Regions from separate parts of the Vreelandella sp. EE27 genome, predicted to be linked through region 3. Evidence: predicted binding sites of a transcription regulator. Region 3 holds the regulator's gene; each other region holds the start of a gene.

The links. The regulator FNR, encoded in region 3, switches genes on or off when oxygen is low (the NO sensors DNR and NnrR bind a similar motif). The targets are predictions, from matches to a motif close to TTGATNTANATCAA.
Region 1: the regulator FNR is predicted to act here: its motif matches at 2,834-2,847, upstream of ACWHVV_RS06600 (OmpW/AlkL family protein).
Region 2: the regulator FNR is predicted to act here: its motif matches at 2,799-2,812, upstream of frdA (fumarate reductase (quinol) flavoprotein subunit).
Region 4: the regulator FNR is predicted to act here: its motif matches at 1,844-1,857, upstream of ACWHVV_RS01700 (type IV pili methyl-accepting chemotaxis transducer N-terminal domain-containing protein).

Annotation. Positions count from the first base shown of each region.
Region 1 is NZ_OZ309109.1:1,366,809-1,371,900, reverse strand. It holds gene putA (bifunctional proline dehydrogenase/L-glutamate gamma-semialdehyde dehydrogenase PutA) at 1-1,122, shown strand, start outside; gene putP (sodium/proline symporter PutP) at 1,280-2,770, shown strand; gene ACWHVV_RS06600 (OmpW/AlkL family protein) at 2,941-3,579, shown strand; gene ACWHVV_RS06595 (YqcC family protein) at 3,667-3,999, opposite strand; gene ACWHVV_RS06590 (DUF3549 family protein) at 4,268-5,092, shown strand, end outside.
Region 2 is NZ_OZ309109.1:389,890-394,981, forward strand. It holds gene menD (2-succinyl-5-enolpyruvyl-6-hydroxy-3-cyclohexene-1-carboxylic-acid synthase) at 1-384, shown strand, start outside; gene menH (2-succinyl-6-hydroxy-2,4-cyclohexadiene-1-carboxylate synthase) at 386-1,153, shown strand; gene ACWHVV_RS01920 (anion permease) at 1,165-2,634, opposite strand; gene frdA (fumarate reductase (quinol) flavoprotein subunit) at 2,939-4,732, shown strand; gene ACWHVV_RS01930 (succinate dehydrogenase/fumarate reductase iron-sulfur subunit) at 4,729-5,092, shown strand, end outside.
Region 3 is NZ_OZ309109.1:666,794-671,885, reverse strand. It holds gene ACWHVV_RS03210 (sulfite exporter TauE/SafE family protein) at 1-56, shown strand, start outside; gene hemN (oxygen-independent coproporphyrinogen III oxidase) at 164-1,573, shown strand; gene fnr (fumarate/nitrate reduction transcriptional regulator Fnr) at 1,610-2,350, shown strand; gene ttcA (tRNA 2-thiocytidine(32) synthetase TtcA) at 2,358-3,260, opposite strand; gene ACWHVV_RS03190 (DNA polymerase III subunit epsilon) at 3,345-4,016, opposite strand; gene ACWHVV_RS03185 (putative nucleotidyltransferase substrate binding domain-containing protein) at 4,021-5,092, opposite strand, start outside.
Region 4 is NZ_OZ309109.1:348,419-353,510, reverse strand. It holds gene ACWHVV_RS01720 (YIP1 family protein) at 1-369, shown strand, start outside; gene ACWHVV_RS01715 (DUF488 domain-containing protein) at 384-734, shown strand; gene ACWHVV_RS01710 (SirB2 family protein) at 777-1,163, opposite strand; gene ACWHVV_RS01705 (hypothetical protein) at 1,185-1,703, opposite strand; gene ACWHVV_RS01700 (type IV pili methyl-accepting chemotaxis transducer N-terminal domain-containing protein) at 1,961-3,850, shown strand; gene narL (two-component system response regulator NarL) at 3,850-4,515, shown strand; gene ACWHVV_RS01690 (antiporter) at 4,766-5,092, shown strand, end outside.

The sequences.
Region 1 (5,092 bases), 700 kb from region 3:
GGGCCGACCGGCGAATCCAACCGTTTGACCATGGGCGGCAAGGGCGTATTCGCCGCTATCAGCCCCTGGAACTTCCCGGTGGCGATCTTCTGCGGCCAGATCGTCGCGACGGCGGTTGCGGGCAACACGGTATTGGCCAAGCCCGCCGAGCAGACCTCGATTATCGCCCACCGCGTGATCGAGCTGCTTTATGAAGCCGGCATGCCTCGCGACGTGGTCCAACTGCTGCCCGGCGACGGCCCTACCGTGGGCAGCGTGCTGACCTCGGACCCGCGCGTGACCGGCGTGGTGTTTACCGGCGGCACGGACACCGCGCAGTCGATCAACCGCTCTCTGGCCGCGCGGGAAAACGCCCCGCTGCCGACCCTGATTGCCGAAACCGGCGGACTGAACGCGATGATCGTGGATTCCACCGCCCTGCCCGAGCAGGTCGTGGTCGATGTGATCCAGTCGGCCTTTCAAAGCGCCGGCCAGCGCTGTTCGGCGCTTAGAGTGCTCTACCTGCAAGACGATGTCGCCGACCGGGTGATCGAGATTCTCAAGGGTGCGATGAGCGAGCTAAGGATAGGCGACCCGCGGGAACTGGGCACCGATGTGGGCCCGGTGATCGATGAGGATGCGCGTAGTGGCCTAATGGCGCATATCCAGACGCTCAAAGACGAAAATCGCCTGGTCGCCGAGACGCCCATGGCCGCCGAGCACACGCAACACGGCACCTTCGTGGCGCCGGTCGCCTTCGTCATCGACAGCATCGATGCGCTCACCCGCGAGCAGTTCGGCCCGGTGCTACACATCGTGCGCTACAAGGCCCGGGACATCGACAAGGTGATCGAGACGATCAACGCGCGGGGCTACGGGCTCACCTTTGGCGTGCACAGCCGTAACGAATCCTTCGCCACGGACATCGCGCAGAAAATTCGGGTGGGCAATGTGTACATCAACCGTAATATCATTGGCGCCGTGGTCGGCGTGCAGCCCTTTGGCGGACAGGGGTTCTCCGGTACCGGCCCCAAGGCCGGTGGACCGCACTACCTGCAACGCTTCGTCACCGAAAAAACCGTCACCAACAACACCGCGGCTCTGGGCGGTAACGCCTCGCTGCTGGCACTAGGGGACGACTGAAGCTCGGCTTCTTTGAAACCCACTACGGCTTTTTTACAAGGGCCGGGTAACCTTGACGCTCACCCCCTTTTGGGGGTGAAGTAAACTCAAGCTCACGTACCACCAACAATAACGAGCAGTGTCGGAGCCTTCCGATTGGATCAACAGGGGAAATTCTATGGATACTGGCGTTTGGATCAGTCTTTTCGCGTACTTTGCGCTGATGGTCGGCATAGGGGTCTATGCCATGCGCACCTCGACCTCCACCTCGGAGGATTACGTACTGGGCGGGCGAACCTTGAGCCCCAAGGTGGCCGCCCTTTCCGCCGGCGCCTCGGACATGAGCGGCTGGCTGCTACTGGGCCTGCCCGGGGCCATGTTCGTGTCCGGGTTGGCGTCGGCCTGGATCGGTATCGGCCTTCTAGTGGGGGCCTTTTTCAACTGGCTGCTGGTCGCCCCGCGCCTGCGTGAACAGACGGTGCATTACGGCAACGCCATTACCATTCCGGCCTTTCTGGCCAACCGCTTTCCCACCCGGGCATTGTCGCTAAGAACCGTGTCGGCCATCGTCATCGTGATCTTCTTTGCGGTGTACACAGCGTCCGGTTTGGTCGCGGGCGGGCGGCTTTTCGAAAGCGCTTTCGCCGGGGTCATCGAGTTTGGCGGGTTCAGCGACTACGGCACCGGCATCATCATCACCCTCGGCGTGGTGCTGGTCTATACCGTGGTCGGCGGCTTTTTGGCGGTCAGCCTGACCGATTTCGTTCAGGGCTGCATCATGATGCTGGCACTGATCATCATGCCGGCGGTGGTACTTTTCGGCGAAGGCGGCGGCGGCTTCACCCAGGCCTCGCAAACCCTGAACGAGGTGGACCCCACTTTGCTCTCCTGGACCGACGGGTTGACCTTCATTGGTTGGCTTTCGGCGGTGACCTGGGGGCTTGGCTACTTCGGTCAGCCGCACATCATCGTACGCTTCATGGCGATTCGCAGCCTCAAGGACGTGCCCATCGCGCGCAATATCGGCATGAGCTGGATGCTGGTCTCCATGATCGGGGCCGTTTCACTGGGTATTTTCGGCCGCGCCTTCGCGATCCGTAATGGCCTGGAGGTCGAAAACCCCGAGACGATCTTCATCATCCTCTCGGAGCTTTTGTTCCACCCGCTGATTACCGGCTTTTTGTATGCCGCGCTATTGGCGGCGGTGATGAGTACCATCTCCAGCCAGCTGCTGGTCGCCTCGTCGTCGCTGACCGAGGACTTCTACCGGCTGTTCCTGAACCGCAACGCCTCGGAGAAGCAGACCGTCACCGTGGGCCGTATAAGCGTGGCCCTGGTGGGGATCGTGGCCGCCATCATCGCCTCCAATCCGGAATCCCAGGTGCTGGGGCTCGTCAGTAATGCCTGGGCCGGTTTCGGCGCGGCGTTCGGCCCGTTGATTTTGCTTTCGCTGATGTGGTCGCGCACCAACGGCGCCGGTGCCATTGCCGGTATGGTGGTCGGTGCGCTCACCGTCATGCTCTGGATCAGCCTGGGCTTTAACGGCGAATTTTTGGGTGGTCCCGGCATTTACGAGATCATTCCCGGCTTCATTGCCTCGTTCATCGCCATCATGGTGGTGAGCAGCATGACCGCGGATGCCGGTGAATACCGTCATATCGACCGGTAAGCGTTGCCTGATCGTTCCAAGGCCACCTTCGGGTGGCCTTTTTTATGCGCGTTTTCAATACTCTTGCGCTGAGTCAAAAACCCGCCCGCGCCAACGCGATACGCTCTGCTAACGGTTTCAAGGTTACTTTCTCAAAGCCGAGCGTCACGTTATCCACAAGGAGCAGCGCCATGGGTCGTCTCACTTTTACTACTCTCGTCACCGCTGGCCTCGCGGCGGCCACTTTCGCCGCCAGCGGTCAGGCTTTCGCTTATGGCCAGGGTGACTTCTTCACCCGCGCCGGTATCGCCAAAGTATCGCCCAAAAGCGGCAACGGTACGCTTGACACCGCCCTTGGCGATCTCAAGGTCGATGTCGAAGACAAGTCAGATTTCGCTTTCACCCTGGGGTATCGCTTTCACGACAAGTTTGGCGTGGAGCTACTCGCCGCGCTGCCCTTCAAGCATGATATCCGCTTGAACGGCGACAACATCGCCTCTACCAAGCACCTGCCCCCGACGCTGACGCTTCAGTACTACCCGCTGGGCGGCACGGAGTCACCGGTTCAGCCCTACGTAGGCGCCGGCGTCAACTACACCCGCTTCTCCAGTGAGCAGGTCGATATCGACGGCGTTAGCCTGGACCTGGACAACACCTGGGGCGCGGCAGGTCAGGCAGGCATCGACCTGCTGGTCGACGACCACTGGTCGCTGAATGCCGCGGTCTGGTACCTGGATATCGACAGCGACGCGACCGTGGCCGGCAGTTCCGCGGGCAGCGTCGAGATCGACCCGGTGGTGGTCATGGCCGGTATTGGCTACCGTTTCTAAACCGCCGCTTGGTGCATATAACATGTATGCATAAAAAGGCCCGGTGCTCTTGCGAGCCCGGGCCTTTTACATGCCGCATCTTCAAGATCAGCCTTCGGTGACCAGTTTATCCACACGTTCGACGGCTCGAACCACCAGCAACTGGTCGCTGGCGCGGGTTTTTTCCTGCTGCAAATAAGCGGCGACCGCCGGGGCAACCTCGCACTTGGCAGGCATCGCCGCCTTGGCCTCGATCATCGTATCGAGCTTGGGAATAAACACGAAGCGCAGCCACTGGGCCAGCGACATGGTATCGACGCAAAAAGGCTGTTGGCTTTCAAAGGCCTTCGCATCGGGGGTGGGCATACGCCAAAGCTCGGCCGCTTTCATCGCGGCTTCGAGCTCACGCAGCGCCTGGTGTAGCGACTGATGAACGCTCATAAGCTCCTGGGGAGTCGGTGCATGGATAGCGCATTATCCCTTTTATGGGGACAACTTGCCATGACCCGAGCGCCCTGCGCCGCACCAATCGAGTTACTCACAGATTCACAGAAAACCTGCAAGAGACTGTGGATAAACTATGGAAAGGTGACGCAGAGCCACCCCCCATGGGCCTCTGGCAATGTTGCTTAATTTTTAACCGGTAAACTCGGGCTGACACTGCGCGCCGGTCGAGGTAGAGTGCAGGCCTGCACAAGGGAAGGAATAAATGCAAGCACTCCATACACTCGACGAGTTCTTTGAGCGAAGCGGTGCCGACGTATCGTTTTACCATATGGGCCGGCGCGTAGTGCCCTGCGCCAGGCAAACACTGGCGAGCTTCGAACGCGGCGAAACGCCCTGGCCGGAGCCCTGGCAAGGCCAGGCGCGCATTGGCGTCGTGTTTCGCATCGGCGATATGGTCGAACCCGCGATCTGGTTTTTGGCACTACCGCTCGACGAACAAGGCTTGCTCTCTCCCGCCTCTCGCGATGGCTTTTTGAACCGGCTCGTAGAAACGCTGGGGCGCAACGTAAGCACCCTCGGCCAAGAGGACCCGAGCGGCGAGCATTTCATGAAGGATAACCCGCTCGCGTTCACCCCGAGCCTGCCCTTTCAGGCGGTGCTCAACGCCCAGGCACGCTGTGCACTGGGGTTTGCCGCGAGCCAGCACCTGGAGCCCGTAGAAGCCTACTTGAGCGGTCAGCAAACAATTGATTGGCAAGCGTTAGGTCTACAGGGCATTGCCGACTACACTGTGCGAAGCGACAGCGAAGCCCGCCACCTTCTGGCACGGGCCATCGGCGAGCAGCGCCTGGAAGACGAAGTCATTCGTGCGCTGTGTCTTTGCCTCGAGCACTGCGCGCCCGACGACGCACTGGTCAAGGCGCTGGCCGCTAAAGGCGAGCAGGCGGCCAACGCAGGCGACGTCGAAACCCTGTGCGCCTGCGTGCGAGCCGTGGGCGGTAGCGAAAGCCAAGCCGTGGGCGAATGGTACAAGGCGCTGCTCGAAGATAGCGCCGCCTGCGGGCCGGATCTACTGGCCGCCATCGCC
Region 2 (5,092 bases), 280 kb from region 3:
ACTCATCCAGGGCCCACCACCCTCGTGCTGGGGGACACCAGCGCCCTGCACGACCTCAACAGCCTGGCGCTGCTGAAACGGGCGGCGCACCCCTTGGTGGTGGTCATTCTCAATAACGATGGTGGCAGCATTTTTCATATGCTGCCGGTGCCCAAAGAAGGCGAGCAGTTGGAGCGCTACTTTCGCCAGCCCCACGGGCTGAGCTTTGAGCATGCGGCGTTGATGTTCGGGCTTGCGTACGCCGCGCCGGATTCGCTCGATGCCTTTACCGCGGCCTACCAGCAGGCCCTCGAAACCGGCGTTACGCTGATCGAAATCAACCTGCCTCATCAGCAGGTAGCGGATGAGCTGGCGGCCCTGGGCGCAGCGATTCGAGAGGCCTGACGTGAGCGACTCTTCCAGTCATTTTTCCAACCCGACCCTGATAATGCTGCATGGCCTGTTAGGCGACCGGCACGACTGGATAAAGGTCCGTGACCAGTTGGCGGGGAAGGGTATCCCGACGCTGGCACTGGACCTGCCCGGCCACGGCGAGAACCACGGCGTGCAGGTAAGCTCTTTCGACGCGTTTCATCACTGGTTGGGCGCTACCTTGAACGCCCGGAGCATCGACCGCTACTGCTTGCTGGGGTATTCTTTGGGCGGGCGGCTGGCGCTTTATCACGCCAGCCGACAACCGCCGGGGCTTCAAGCGTTATGGCTGGAGAGTGCCCACCCCGGGCTACCCGAAAGCGAGCGGCCGGGGCGTCTTGCGCATGATGAACGCTGGGCAATACGCTTCGAGCAGGAGCCGCTTCAAAACGTGCTCGCCAACTGGTACCAGCAGCCCGTATTTGCCGATCTCTCCACTGCGGCGCGCAGCCAGCAGTGCAAGCGCCGGGGGCACAATATCGGTAAGGCCGTAGCTTGCATGTTGCGGGCCACGTCGCTGGGGCATCAGCCCTCTCAGTGGCCGTGGTTGGCAGACACCTCGTTGCCGGTCGGCTACCTGTCCGGCCTTCACGACGCCAAATTCAGCGGCCTGGCGACCCGCCTGACAGCGGCGGCGCCCCATATAGCGCATGCCCCCCTCGAAGGGGGGCACAACCTGCATTCCGAGCAGCCCGGCCAGGTCGCGCGGCAGCTTGAAAGCTGGTATCGCGCGCTCCTTTAAGGGCCCTTTATTCAGTGGATCAACAGCAGCCACGGAAGCCCGACCGCCAGCCAGACCACCAGAAACAGCAGGCCGAAGACCGCCCCTAGCCGCCACCAAAGGCCGCTGGGCAGGTAGCCGCTGCCGTAGTAGACCGGGCTGGGGCCGGTGCCGTAGGGCGTCAGAATGCCCATGAAGCCAAGTGTGGGGAGCAGCAGCAAAACGAACAGCTCCATATCCAGCCCCGCGATGCCCGAGGCCGCCGCCAGCATGACCGGCAGTAAAGCCGTCACGTGGGCGGTGACGCTGGCAAACAGGTAGTGGAGCAGATAGAAAATCACGGTGAGCGCGACCATGGCCATCACGGGGTTGAAGCCGCTGATCTGCCCGCCGACCACGCCACCGAACCAGTTGACGAACCCGACCTGGCTCAGCCCGCCGGCCAGGGCCACCAGGGTGGCAAACCAGACAAAGGTATTCCAGGCCGCGCGGTTATCGAGAATATCGTTCCATTCGATGATGCCGGTCAGCAGCATGGCGCAAATGACCACCAGGCCCACCAGGGACGCCGAAATGATATCGCCGCCAAAGATCCACAGCAGCAAGGCCGTAGCTACCATGACGACCAAAAGGATTTCATGGCGGGTCAAGCGGCCCAGCTTGGCCAGTTCCTGGCCGGCCCAGTCGGAAATTTCATTACCCGCTTTTACCTCTGGGGCGCACAGCCAGTAGCACAATAAGGGTACCAGGAGTAGCAGGAAAATACCCACCGGCGCGACCGCCATGAACCACTGCCCCCAGTGGATATGCAGGCCGGTGGCGCTTTCGGTCAGCGCGATGGCCAGCAGGTTGGGGGCCAGTGCGGTCAGAAACAGGGAGCTTGTGACACAGGTGGACACGATGGCCGTCCACATCAGAAAGCTGCCCATGCGCTTCATGCTGGGGTCGTTGGGGTGGGAATCATAAAGCGGCGGCAGGTTGCGAATCACCGGGTAGATGGTGCCACCGCTGCGCGCGGTGTTGGAGGGGGTAAACGGCGCCAGAATCGCATCCGCGATCATGACCGCGTAACCCAGCGTTAGGGTGCGCTTGCCCATGGATTTCACCAGCCAAAGCGAGATGCGCCGCCCCAGGCCGGTTTTCTCATAGCCAAGGGCAAACATGAAGGCGCCAAAAATCAGCCAAACGGTCGAGTTGGTAAAGCCCGAGACCGCCCAGGCGAAGGCCTGGTTGGCCGCATTGAAGCCTTCCGCTGCCAACTGCTCCGGCGAAAACAGTACCCATTGCGAAAGCAGCGCGGCCAGCGTCACCCCGAGTAGGCCAACGACTGCACCGGGCAGGGGCTCGAGTATCAGCCCGACCACACAGCCCAGAAAAATGGCAAAAAAGTACCACGCATGCGGTGCCAGTCCCGATGGCGCGGGTATCAAGGCAACGACGATGGCGACGAAAACGGGTGCTAACAACTTCCATAACGGCACGGGTTGAGCACGGCTGGTCATGTTGCCCTCTCTTATGGCGGGTCAGGTCAGAAAATTACCCGTAAATCATTCACGGGAGGAAAAAGTGGGGGTGAGTGGCCTCCTTGTGCGCGGCCTGAAAGACGCCGGCGCAACGTCACGATGGGTGGAGATATGACTGTAATACGTGTGCTGGAGGCCGTTGATTGATATGTGTCAATAGTTCTTTAGATTAAGGCGCAATCAATACTTTGCCGTGCCCGGGTATGGTAATTTCAAATCAGCAGAGAATGCCGTAGAGCGCTGTATCGGTAGGCTTTTAACCTGACCAGCGGAAGGGGGTGCCATGCGCCAGCAGGATTTCGATATTGTCATCGTAGGGGGCGGCGGTGCGGGACTGCGCGCTGCGATAGGCGCGGCCGAGGCCGCCAAAGAGCAGGGCACCTCGCAGCGTATTGCAATGCTCTCCAAGGTGTATCCCATGCGCTCGCATACCGTAGCCGCCGAAGGTGGCGCGGCGGCGGTTACCAGCAGCGATGACACCCACCAGGCACACTTCGATGACACCGTCTCCGGCGGCGACTGGCTGGTCGAGCAGGGCGTGGTGGACTACTTCGTTCACCATGCCTACCAGGAGCTGGTGCAGATGGAGCGCTGGGGCTGCCCCTGGAGCCGTAAAGACGACGGCCAGGTGCAGGTGCGCCGTTTTGGCGGCATGAAAACCGCCCGCACCTGGTTTGCTGCGGATAAAACCGGCTTTCACATGCTGCACACGCTCTTTCAGACCTCGCTCAAATACCCGGAGATCGAGCGCTTCGATGAGTATTACGTGCTCGACCTGGCCGTTCACGAAGGCGCGGTCATCGGCGTCATTGCGCTGCAGATCGCGACCGGCGAGCTGACCCTGCTGCGCGCCAAGGCAGTGGTGCTAGCCACCGGCGGCGCCGGGCGCCTGTTTCGCTTCAATACCAACGCCGGCATCGTCACCGGCGACGGCATGGCGATGGCCTACCGCCACGGCGTGGCGCTGCGCGATATGGAGTTCGTGCAGTATCACCCTACCGGGTTGCCCGGTTCCGGCATTCTGATTACCGAAGCGTGCCGCGGCGAAGGCGGGATTCTGCTCAATAAGGACGGCTACCGTTACTTGCAGGATTACGGCCTGGGCCCGGAAACGCCGCTGGGCCAACCGGAAAACAAGTACATGGAGCTGGGCCCGCGGGACAAGCTCTCCCAGGCGTTTTGGCAGGAGCAGCAGGCCGGGCGCACCGGCAAGTTCGGCGACAGCGACGTGGTGTATCTCGACCTTCGCCACCTGGGTGAGAAAACCATCCTCGAGCGCCTGCCGTTCATCTGCGAGCTGGCCAAATCCTATATCAACGTCGACCCGGTGAAGGAACCTATCCCCATTCGCCCCGCCGTTCACTACACCATGGGCGGGATCGAAACCAACCCGCAGTGCGAAACCTCGATTACTGGGCTCTATGCCGCCGGGGAGTGTGCCTCGGTCGGCTTGCACGGCGCCAATCGGCTGGGTTCCAACTCGCTCACCGAACTGCTGGTGTTTGGCCGCCTGGCCGGTGAACAGGCAAGCCGGCGTGCGGCACACACCGAGTGGGCCGATAGCGCTCTTCTACACGCCCAGGCCGAGCGCCAACAGGCCACGCTTGCGCGCCTTTGCGATGGCACCCGCAGCGGCAGCGGCGAGAACTGGGTGGATCTCAAGCACGCCATGGTGCAGGCCATGGAAAGCGGCTGTGGTATCTACCGCACCGAGGAGAGCATGGCCCAGGCGTTGGCACAAATTCGAAAGCTGCGCGCGCGCTACCGCGAGATTCGCGTCAACGATACCAGCAAGATATTCAATACCGAGCTTCTGGAGTGCCTCGAACTTGGGTGTGGCCTGGATATCGCCGAAGCCTCGTGCCTTGGTGCTCTGGAGCGGCGTGAATCCCGCGGTGCCCACCAGCGTCTGGACGAAGGGATGCAAACGCGGGACGACGTTAACTACCTCAAGCACAGCCAGGTGATCTATCAAGGCGAGGCGCCTGCCAGGCTGCACTGGCAGGAGGTCGATGTACGGTTTTCCGCCCCGGCGGAACGGGCCTATGGGGATGCCGGTAAAGGGGGCAAGGTATGAACAAGACCATTAGCGTTAAGCGCTACGTACCCGATAACGCGGCGGAGTCTTACTGGCAGCAGTACAAGCTGCCGGTTGATGACAGCACGTCGCTACTGGACGCCCTCAACCATATAAAAGAGCAATTGGATAGCACGCTGAGCTACCGCTGGTCGTGTCGCATGGCGATCTGCGGCTCCTGTGGGGTCATGGTGAACGGCATTCCCAAGCTCGGCTGCAAAACCTTTTTGCGCGATTATGACGGCGAGATCCGTATCGAGCCGCTAGCCCACTTTCCGGTACAGCGCGACCTGGTCGTGGACATGGAGATCTTTCTCGAGCACCTGGCGGCGGTGAAGCCCTATCTGATTGACGACAATC
Region 3 (5,092 bases):
TCATCGGCTTTGCGCTTTACCAGCTATGGGCGCTTTTCCCCCACCCGGGGCACTAAGCGGCGGGCTTTATTGACTCAGCTCAACGTAGGCCCTGGCGGCAGACGGTAACCTGTACGTCGCCACCCACCCGTCCGGCCGCTCATTCACCTACCCGGGAGCTTTTATGTCGACCTGCGCCCACGCTGCCCCCTCGTCACCCGCTCCCGCCTGGGATGAAGCGCTCGTGCGCCGCTACGATAAAAGCGGGCCGCGCTACACCTCCTACCCCACGGCGCTCGCTTTTCACGAAGCGTTCGGCCCGGAGGATCTTACCGACGCTTTAGCGCGAAGCAACGAGAGCCAAAGGGCGCTGTCGCTCTACGTGCATATCCCGTTTTGCGAGAAGATCTGCTTTTACTGCGCCTGCAACAAGATCGCGACCAAGAATCGCCAGCTGGCCGAGCCCTATCTTTCCCGCCTCGACCGGGAAATGGTGCTGGCCGCGCGCCACGTGGATACCGCGCGTCCGGTGCAGCAGCTTCACTGGGGCGGTGGTACACCGACCTTTTTGACGCTCTCGCAGATGGGCGACCTGATCGACCGGATGGATGCCCGCTTCGGGCTCTCGAGTGACCCGGCGCGGGATTACGCCATCGAAATCGACCCGCGCGAGGCGGACGTTCTCACCCTGCGCCATCTTCAGTCGCTGGGGTTCAACCGGCTGAGTCTGGGCGTGCAGGACCTGGACATCGAGGTCCAGAAAGCGATCAACCGCGTCCAGCCCCGCCGGCTCACCGAAACCCTGATGGACGAGGCGCACCGGCTGGGCTTTAGCTCGCTCAACGTGGACCTGATCTATGGGCTGCCGCACCAGACCGAGCAGCGCTTCGCCGATACGCTTGCTCAGATCATCGAGCTCAACCCGGCCAGGTTGTCGCTGTTCAACTACGCCCACCTGCCCACGCGCTTTGCGCCCCAGCGGCGTATTCTCGAAGCTGACCTGCCCGGCGCCGATGAAAAGCTCGCCATTTTGCGCATGAGTATCGAGATGCTGGGCCAGGCAGGCTATGTGCATATCGGCATGGACCACTTCGCCCGCGCCGATGATAGCCTGACGCTCGCCCAGCAAAACGGCACGCTCCAGCGCAACTTCCAGGGGTATTCAAGCCACGCGCAGTGCAATTTGATCGGTTTGGGGGTATCGGCGATTTCCCGGGTCGACGACGTCTACGCGCAGAACCCGGTCACCCTGGATGACTACGCAAAGGCGCTGGATCAGGGTAAACTGGCCACCTGTAAAGGCGTGCGCTTGAACGCCGACGACCTCATTCGCCGCGAGGTGATCGAGCGGCTGATGTGCGATATGCGCCTGGACCTGGCGGCCATTGGCACGCGTTTCGGGATCGATGCCGACACCTACTTCGCCCAGGCGCTGGATAACCTGCGCCAGGCCGAGCGTGACGGACTGATTACGCGCCAGGACCTGGTATTGAACGTTACGCCGATCGGGCGGCTACTGATCCGCCACCTGGCCATGGCCTTCGATACCTACTTGACAGAGCAGTTCGCCGCGCGTTATTCAAGAATATTATAATATATACTTTGTACCCGGCCATACGAGGAGAAGGTGATGTCCATCACTGCCAGCCAACGCCGCTCGATGCTACAGGCGCCGCGCTGCCAAACCTGTAGCCTGAGTTCGCTCTGTTTACCGCTAGCGCTGCAGCTCGAGGACGTAAGCCAGTTCGACGCCATCATCCGCCGCCGCGCGCCGCTCAAAAAGGGCGAGGCGCTGTTTCATCAAGGCGAGAACTTCTCCAGCGTCTACGCGGTCCGTTCGGGAAGCCTCAAGCAGGTGACCAGCGAAGGCAATGGCGACGACCAGCTCACCAACTTCTACCTGCCAAGCGAGCTGGTCGGCCTCGATGGTATCGACGAGGAATTCTACCCGGGCAGCGCCATTGCGCTCGAAACCACCACGGTATGTGAGATCCCGTTCAAGCATTTGGACAAGCTGTCCGAGGAGCTGCCCGAGCTCAGAGGCCAGCTTTACCGCAGCATGAGCAAGGAGCTTCGCGACGACCGGCGGATGATGCGCCTTTTATCGCGCAAGACCGCCGACCAGCGCCTGGCGGCTTTTCTCACCACGCTTTCTGATCGTTTTCGCCGCCGCGGCTACTCGCCCTATAGCTTCCGCCTCTCCATGGCACGGGCGGATATCGGCAACTACCTGGGGTTGGCAGTGGAAACGGTCAGCCGGATTTTAAGCCGGCTCCAGCAGCAGCAGGTGGTCGCTGTTTCCGGGCGCGAGGTGAACATTCTGGATATGGCCCGCTTGACCACCCTGGCCGACGAAGAAGTGTCCGCCTGACCCGCCGTTAGCCTACATTGAGCGCCTGAATACGCCCGGCCTTCATTTCCGCTTGTTTGGCTTCCAGGCCCTGGAAGTCGAACAGCGCCCGGTCGGCCAGCTGCGAAGGGGCAACGTTGGTCACCGCTTTGAACATGCTTTCGAGCCGGCCCGGGTACTTTTTATCCCACTCGGCAAGCATCGCCTTGACGTTCTGACGCTGCATGTTCGGCTGGGAGCCGCACAGATTGCAGGGAATGATCGGAAATTCCATCAGCCGGGAGAACTCGGCGATATCCGCCTCCTTGCAGTAGGCCAGCGGGCGAATCACGATATTTCTGCCATCATCGGACAAAAGCTTGGGCGGCATGGCCTTGAGCGTGCCGCCGAAGAACATGTTCAAGAAAAGGGTTTCGAGAATGTCTTCCCGGTGGTGGCCAAGCGCCACCTTGTTGGCGCCGATCTCTTCGGCAAACCCGTAGAGCGAGCCACGGCGTAGCCGCGAGCAAAGCGCGCAGGTCGTCTTGCCCTCCGGGGTTTTCTCCTTCACCACCGAGTAGGTATTACGCTCGAGAATATGGTACTCGACGTCCAGCTTGTCGAGGTAGCGCGGCAGCACGTGCTCGGGGAAGCCGGGCTGTTTCTGGTCGAGATTCACCGCCACCAGCGAAAAATTGACCGGGGCGTTGCGCTGCAGATTGCGCAGGATCTCGAGCATGGTATAGCTGTCCTTGCCCCCAGAGAGGCACACCATCACCCGGTCGCCCTCTTCGATCATCTGATAATCGAGAATGGCGTTGCCGACCTCGCGGCGAAGTCTTTTCTGCAACTTGTTGAATTCGCGCTTTTGTTTCACATCGCTTGGCTCGATTGAGCTTGCCGGGGCCGGGGCCTCGGCCACGACGGGCTCGAAATGATCGGGTTGTTGCATGGTATAAGCACTGCCGGTGATGGGTGGTGAAGGCGTTATTCTATCAAGACTCCCGCTGCCACCCAACAAAGCCTTCGAGCGCCTTCAAACCTCGAGCGCGGCGTCGCGCTTGAGCCGCATGTACAAAAGCGCACAGGCGCTGGCCTCGCCCAGAAGCGACGGCCAGGGCAGCGCCAGCCGCGAGTGGCTGAGCGCCTGACTAAAGCTTGCCGCCTGGGGCTCTACCGGCGAGCGCCGGGCCTTGCGCTGATAGAGCCTGGCCACATCGACCTGGGCGTTGGGCAACTCGAAGCCGAGCCGCGCGTTGAAAAGCCGGTTGATCGGTACCAGCGCCTTGCCAAGCCCCCACCCCACCACCGGGCGGTTGCCGATAAACTCGGCAAGTGCGGCGATGTTTTCCGCCGTCGGGGGGAGCGGCGCAAAGATTCGGTGCTGGGCGATGCAGTGTCGGGCGATGCAGTGTTGGTCATTGGAAGGACGCTGGCGGCGGCGCTTTATTCGGGCCTCATCCGCCAGGGTAGCGACCCAGGCACTGCGGGTGTACACCTGGCGCTGGTCAAACACCACCGCGGCGATGCTCAAAATCTCGCTATCCTGGGAAAACCTGAACGCCAGCGCCACGAGCTCCTCGCCCAGGTAGGGGTGAAAAAGCCACTCGAAGGCGGAGCCGGAGAAGCGGCGCCGGTCGCTTTCGCGCTTGACGAGCGTGCGCAGCGAGCCGCCCAAAAGCGATGCGTATCGGTCCGTGAAGCGCATACGGCTACGCGTACTCCAGATGATAGCGATGGGTCAGCCGCGACTTGAACTCCTTGACGATATGCAGCGCCTCGCGCAGCAGGTCGCGCTCAAGCGAGGAAAGATGCTGCACCACCACGTGGTTGGTCGAGATGCTCGTCGACGCCTTCGCCTCGGCCAGTTGCTGGCGCAGGCGAAGCTCCGTGAAAAGCGCCAGCGCCTCGCCCAGGTCCTCGGCAAAGCGCTTCTCCAGCCGGCCGTCATCTGCCAGCGCTTCGAGGCGCTCGAGCGTGCCCACGGCTTCGATACGCCGCTCCAGCGCCATGGTGCGCACGCCGTGAACGATGGGAAAGATGCCGCCCTTTTTGATATCGATGCCGTGCTCGCGCTTTTTAAGCGAACCAAACAGGGTCAGGGGGGTGGAGAAGCTCAGCGCAGCGCGGGCCAGGTAGCTCAACAGCAGCTCGTCGCCGGCGCAGCGATCAAACAGTGCCTGCTGCACGCGCCGGGCAAGCTGCGCGTTGCCGGCCATGGGCTGGGCGTCGAGCAGGATGGCAAGCTTCATCAGGCTGTCGCCGTCGCGCCGCTCGGCCCAGCGCGCGATACGCGCTTGCCAGACCGCTACGCTGCCGACCCACTCCGGGTTGGAGACCATGATATGGCCGGGGCACGGCGGGTAGCCAAGCGTGATCAGCGTATCGGTCAGGCGCTGCATTTGGGCCGCGACATCCGGCCAGCTCTGATCGTCTTCGAGAATCAGCGCGTTGTCCTGATCGGTCTTGAGGATTTGCTCACCCCGGCCTTCGCTGCCCATGACCACCAGGCAGCACTGCTGTTCTGGCGCCTTTGGTACGCTAAACGCCCAGGCCTTGTGGATGATGCGCGCGTTAAGCGCCGCCAAAAGCTCCATGACAAAGCGAAGCTTCACGCCTTGAACCATCAGCGCCTCGACGAGCTCCGGCGTACGCTGGCTCGCCATGGCCAACGCTTTTAGATCACTGGCCTTCTCGATTTGTAGCCCCACCACGTAACTTCGGCTGGAGAAGTAGCTCAGCACGTCGGTGAGCTCGACGATGCCGCAAAGCGTGTTCTCCTTC
Region 4 (5,092 bases), 320 kb from region 3:
CGCTTCATTACGACCATCCTGTTTCTCGCCGAACTTTTAACCTTCTTCGTGATGGGCTGGCTGATTCAGGCGGTGGTCAACGGCCACGACGAGCTATCGATCGACTATCACAGTGCCTACCTGCTCGCCGCCCTGGCGCCGCTGCCGCTCTGGATCGCGTCGCTAGGGCTTTTAGTTCCCAGTCTGGTCGTCAATGCGGTACTGGCACTGGCGGCGCTCGCCCTCGCCTGTAGTCTGGTCTACCACGGTCTGCAGGCGCTTTGCGAGCGCCACACCCGCGACGTCGCGTTGATGTCGGTCACTCACACCATCATGGCCGCCGGCGTGCTGGCCTGGGGGCTATTGATGGCGATCGTCTGGGCTTACTGAATCGAGGAGGGAATATGGCAATCGAACTGAAACGCGCCTTCGACACACCGCACAAGGAGGACGGCTACCGCGTGCTGGTAGACGGCATGTGGCCCCGCGGGGTCTCAAAGCAAGAGGCCAATATCGACGAGTGGCCCAAGGAGATCGCCCCGAGTAGCGCGCTGCGCAAGGCGTTTCACGACGGCTCCCTCGGGTGGGGCGATTTTCGCAAGCGCTACATGAAGGAGTTGACCGGCCATCGCGAGCGCCTGCGAGAGCTTGCCAGGCGGGCTCAAAAGGAAAAGGTGACGCTGGTGTTCGCCTCGAAGGAGGAGCGCTACAACAACGCTGGCGTGGTACGCCAGTACCTCAATATGCTGACGTAAAAAGGCCGGCGCTTTTGCGCCGGGCACTGGCCCAGGCCGCCATTACGCAAGCCAGGAAAGCGGGCTGTGCCGGATGGCGGCGCCGACCATGTAGGCGAACACCGCCACCGCCAGCAGCGCGGCCACGCCGCGCCGGCGTGGCGTGGCGCCCCGCTTGATCGCCAGGGTGCCAACGCCGATGTAGACCAAAAGCGCCAATAGCTTGGCGGCCAGCCAAGGCTGCTGCCAGGGCCAAAACCGCAGCGTCACCATGAGCGTGACCCCCAGCCCCAGCAGCGCCGTGTCGATGAGGTGCGGAAGGATCTTCACCCAGCGCGCCTGCAGGCGCGGGCTTTCGCGTACCGACCACCAGGCGCGTACCAAAAATAAACCGATACTCAGCGCCGCCGCGCCCATGTGAAGATGCTTGATTAAAAAGTAGTGCTCTATCACGTAACCCTCTCCCTTGGTCTACCCATCACTTTCTTTCATCGGGCTCTGCGGCGCCTCGACGAATAGCCACAGCAGCAGCATGATCATCACCAAAGGAACGAGCAGACTCAGCGGAGCCGCCTGAAAGCCATAGGCCTTTACCACCAGCGGCACCAGGCGCAGCGAAAATCCCACCCCCGCCAGGGTGGCCACGCAAAGGCTTGCCGCCAGGCATAGCCAGCAGCCGGGCAGCCACCGCCTGGCATGGGCGGTACCGCTTGCAATGATGCCACCCCCGAGCCCAAACCCGACGCCCAGTAGCCAGAACTGCCAGGGCTTGTGGGCAACGCCAAAGAGCAGCAGCGCCAGAGCAAGCCCCGCCAACAGCCCAAGCATCAGGTAGCAGGTGCTATAGCGCCGCGCCCAGTATCCGCAAGCCAGGGCCAGCAGCAGGCCACTCATAAGGGGCAGCCATACATAAGCCGGACGGGCGGCGAGCATGGCGTAAAGCGTCCAGCCCGCCACCGCCACCGCACTTGCCAACGGCACCAACAGCATCGCGACCAGCCTTTGGTAGTCATTGACAGGCAACGGCGGCGGCCTGGTTTTCGCGCTAGGGGGCACACTGGAGGGCATCGCAAGATTTCCCGTTAGGCTAGGAAGGCGCCAGAAGACATGCCAGAATTGTCGGCGCTCGTCTTATCCAGGTCAAAAATCATTAGGGGTAATACCGCTACCCCCAAAGGGATAGCACCGCGTATGCCGGTCACGATAGTGCCACACTCCTTTTCCCTTCTCAGGCGGCTGGAACCGTTATGAAACTGCTCCAACGCTCGCTAGTGGCCCGTATCATGGCGTCACTGATCGCGATCAGCGCCATGGCGTTCATCAGCATCACGCTGACCATGAACATGTCGAATAGCACCCGCGGCGACGCCTCGGCGATCAACGTGGCCGGGTCGCTGCGCATGAACGCCCACCGCATTCTGGTCGAGCTGCAGCGCTTGGAGTACGCCCCGGACGCAACCACCGGCGGCCAACTCGACGCGCTCGTGGCGCGCTTCGACCAGCGCTTGCACGGCGCTACCCTGCAACGCAGCGTGCCCGAGGATGCCCATCACGAACGGCGCCAGCAATTAAGCCGTATTCAGCGCTACTGGCAAGACACCGTGCAGCCCGCGCTGGACGAGGCGGGCGCCGGTGGCGGCATCGATCTCGCCGCCTTCGAGACCATGGTGACCACCCTGGTCGGCGATATCGAGATACTCGTCGAGCAGCTCGAAAACAGTACCGAAGCCAAGGTGAGGCTTTTGGGCATCATGCAGGTGCTCTTTTTGCTGCTCATTAGCCTGGTCGTCGCCATTGCTCTTTTCGATGTGCGCCACAACCTGGTCGCCCCGTTGCACCAGCTCATGGCGCTTACCCGGGAAGTGGCGAAGCGCAACTTCAACCAGCGCTCGAAGCTTTCGGGCAGCGACGAGCTGGCGCGGCTGGGGCGAACGTTCAACACCATGGCCGCGGAGCTTGCAACGAGTTACGCCGCTCTCGAAGAGAGCGTCTCGCGCAAGGAGCAGGCGCTCGAGCGCAGTAACCAAGCCATGCGCGTAATGCACGATGCCAGCCGCACTCTTTTCGGCGGCGGCAACGACCTTTGCGCCAGCGCCGCCCCCATGCTGCGCGAGCTGGAAAGCCTGCTGGGTCTGGGCCCCATCCGCCTGTCGCTCAACGACCCCTTCGACCAGCGCATCATGCCGGTTTTGGAAACGCACTCGGTGACACGCCCCGAGTACTGCCGCGACATGGCCTGCGATGCGTGCCTGATCGACCCGCTGCCCGCCTCGGGCGAGCGCCTCCAGTGTCTACAGCTCTCCATTCGCGCCGGCGATACGCTACTGGGTAACCTGGAGGTGTGGTACCCCGAAGGCGAGCTCAACGATAACACCCGCCGGCTTTTGAACATTCTGGCCGACCAGCTCGCCACCGCCGTGTATTTGCAGCGCCGTATCGACGAGCAGCAGCAGGTCACGCTCATCAACGAGCGCACGATCATCGCCCGGGAGCTGCACGACTCCCTGGCGCAGTCGCTCTCGTACCTCAAGATGCAGGTGACCCGGCTCGAGCGCATGCAGCAAAAAGAGGCCTCCCGCGAGGCCCAGGCCACCGTGATCGACGAGCTGCGCAGCGGCCTGAACAGCGCCTACCGCCAGCTGCGCGAGCTTTTGACCACCTTCCGGCTCAAGCTGGAAGGCCCGGGGCTTCAGTTCGCCCTGCGCCAAACCACGGACGAGTTCACCCAGCGCCTGGGCTTCGCGGTCGCGCTCGATTACGATGTACCGCCCTACCTGCTCAACCCCAATGAAGAGATCCACGTTCTACAAATCATTCGCGAGGCGCTGGCCAACGCGCACAAGCACGCCCAGCCCACTTGGGTCAGCATCACCGTGCGCTTTAGAGATGCCCGCTTGCAGGTCCGCGTGGAAGATGACGGCATCGGCCTTCAAAACGACGCCTCGCCGCCGATGCATTACGGCCTGGTCATCATTCGCGACCGCGCCACCACCTTGAACGGCGAGCTCTCCATTTTTAATCGCCCCGGTGGCGGGGCCTGCGTGGAGGTCATCTTCACCCCCTTGACCGCTCGCTTGACTCAACAGCCGCCGACAGCGGCCACCGACGATGCTCATTCAGGCACACGGAATCTTTAATGTCTCAGACCAGCCACGACACCCCTGCCACGCTTTTGATCATCGACGACCACCCGCTCTTGCGCCGCGGCGTGGCGCAGCTTCTCGAACTCGAAGACGACCTGGAATTGGTCGGCGAGACCGGCAGCCCCGAAGAGGGCATTCGGCTGACGCTCTCGCTCGAGCCCGACCTGGTCCTGCTCGATTTGAACATGCCCGATATCGACGGCCTGGAGGCTTTGCGCCGCCTGCGGGAGAACGACTTTAGCGGCCGCATCGTCATGTTCACCGTCTCCGACCATGAAGAAGACGTGGTAGCGGCCCTGCGCGCCGGCGCCGACGGCTACCTGCTCAAGGACATGGAGCCCGAGGACATGGTGCGCCAGCTACGCCAGGCCGCACTCGGGCGCATGGTGATCAGCGAAAGTCTTACCGCACTTTTGGCCGAGGCGCTGCGCAATCAGCGCGCGACGCCCACCGCGCCGGACATTCGCAGCCTCACCCAGCGCGAGCGCGAGATCTTGCGCCAGCTCGCCGGCGGCCTTTCCAACAAGCTGATCGCACGTAAGCTGGATATCACCGAAGGCACGGTGAAGGTGCACGTCAAACACCTGCTCAAGAAACTCAACCTGCGCTCGCGGGTGGAGGCGGCGGTCTGGGCCGTGCAAGCGGGCATCAACGACTAGCCAATCAATGTAGATACCTCCAAATAGCGCGCCGGCGCCTGCGCTTCTCGGCGCGCTTACCCCTTCGCTTTTTTCTTTAATGAAATCAGGCTTCTGGCTCTTGAAAGCACCTACCCACAAAGAGGTAGGCTATTGATTTCGCTGGCTTTCAGGGCCATTCCCAGCCCTTCCCCGCGCGCGTATCTTTCCCTTATCGGTGAGCCGCTAATGGTTCGACGCCAGGTAATGGTTTACGCAAAGGGGAACCATCATGACCAAGAGAAATGCCGACATCGTCGCTTGGGATGTCGAAGACGAACGCTTCTGGGAGCAGCAGGGTAAACACGTTGCCAACCGCAACCTTTGGATCTCCATTCCAAGCCTGCTGGTCGGGTTTGCGGTGTGGATGATGTGGGGCATGATCACCACCCAAATGCAGAACCTGGGCTTTGCGTTTTCCGTCGACCAGCTCTTTACGCTTACGGCACTGGCGGGGCTTTCCGGGGCGACGCTGCGCATTCCCGCCTCGTTCATGATTCGCATTGCCGGCGGGCGCAACACCATCTTTTTGACCACGGCGCTACTGGCCATTCCTGCC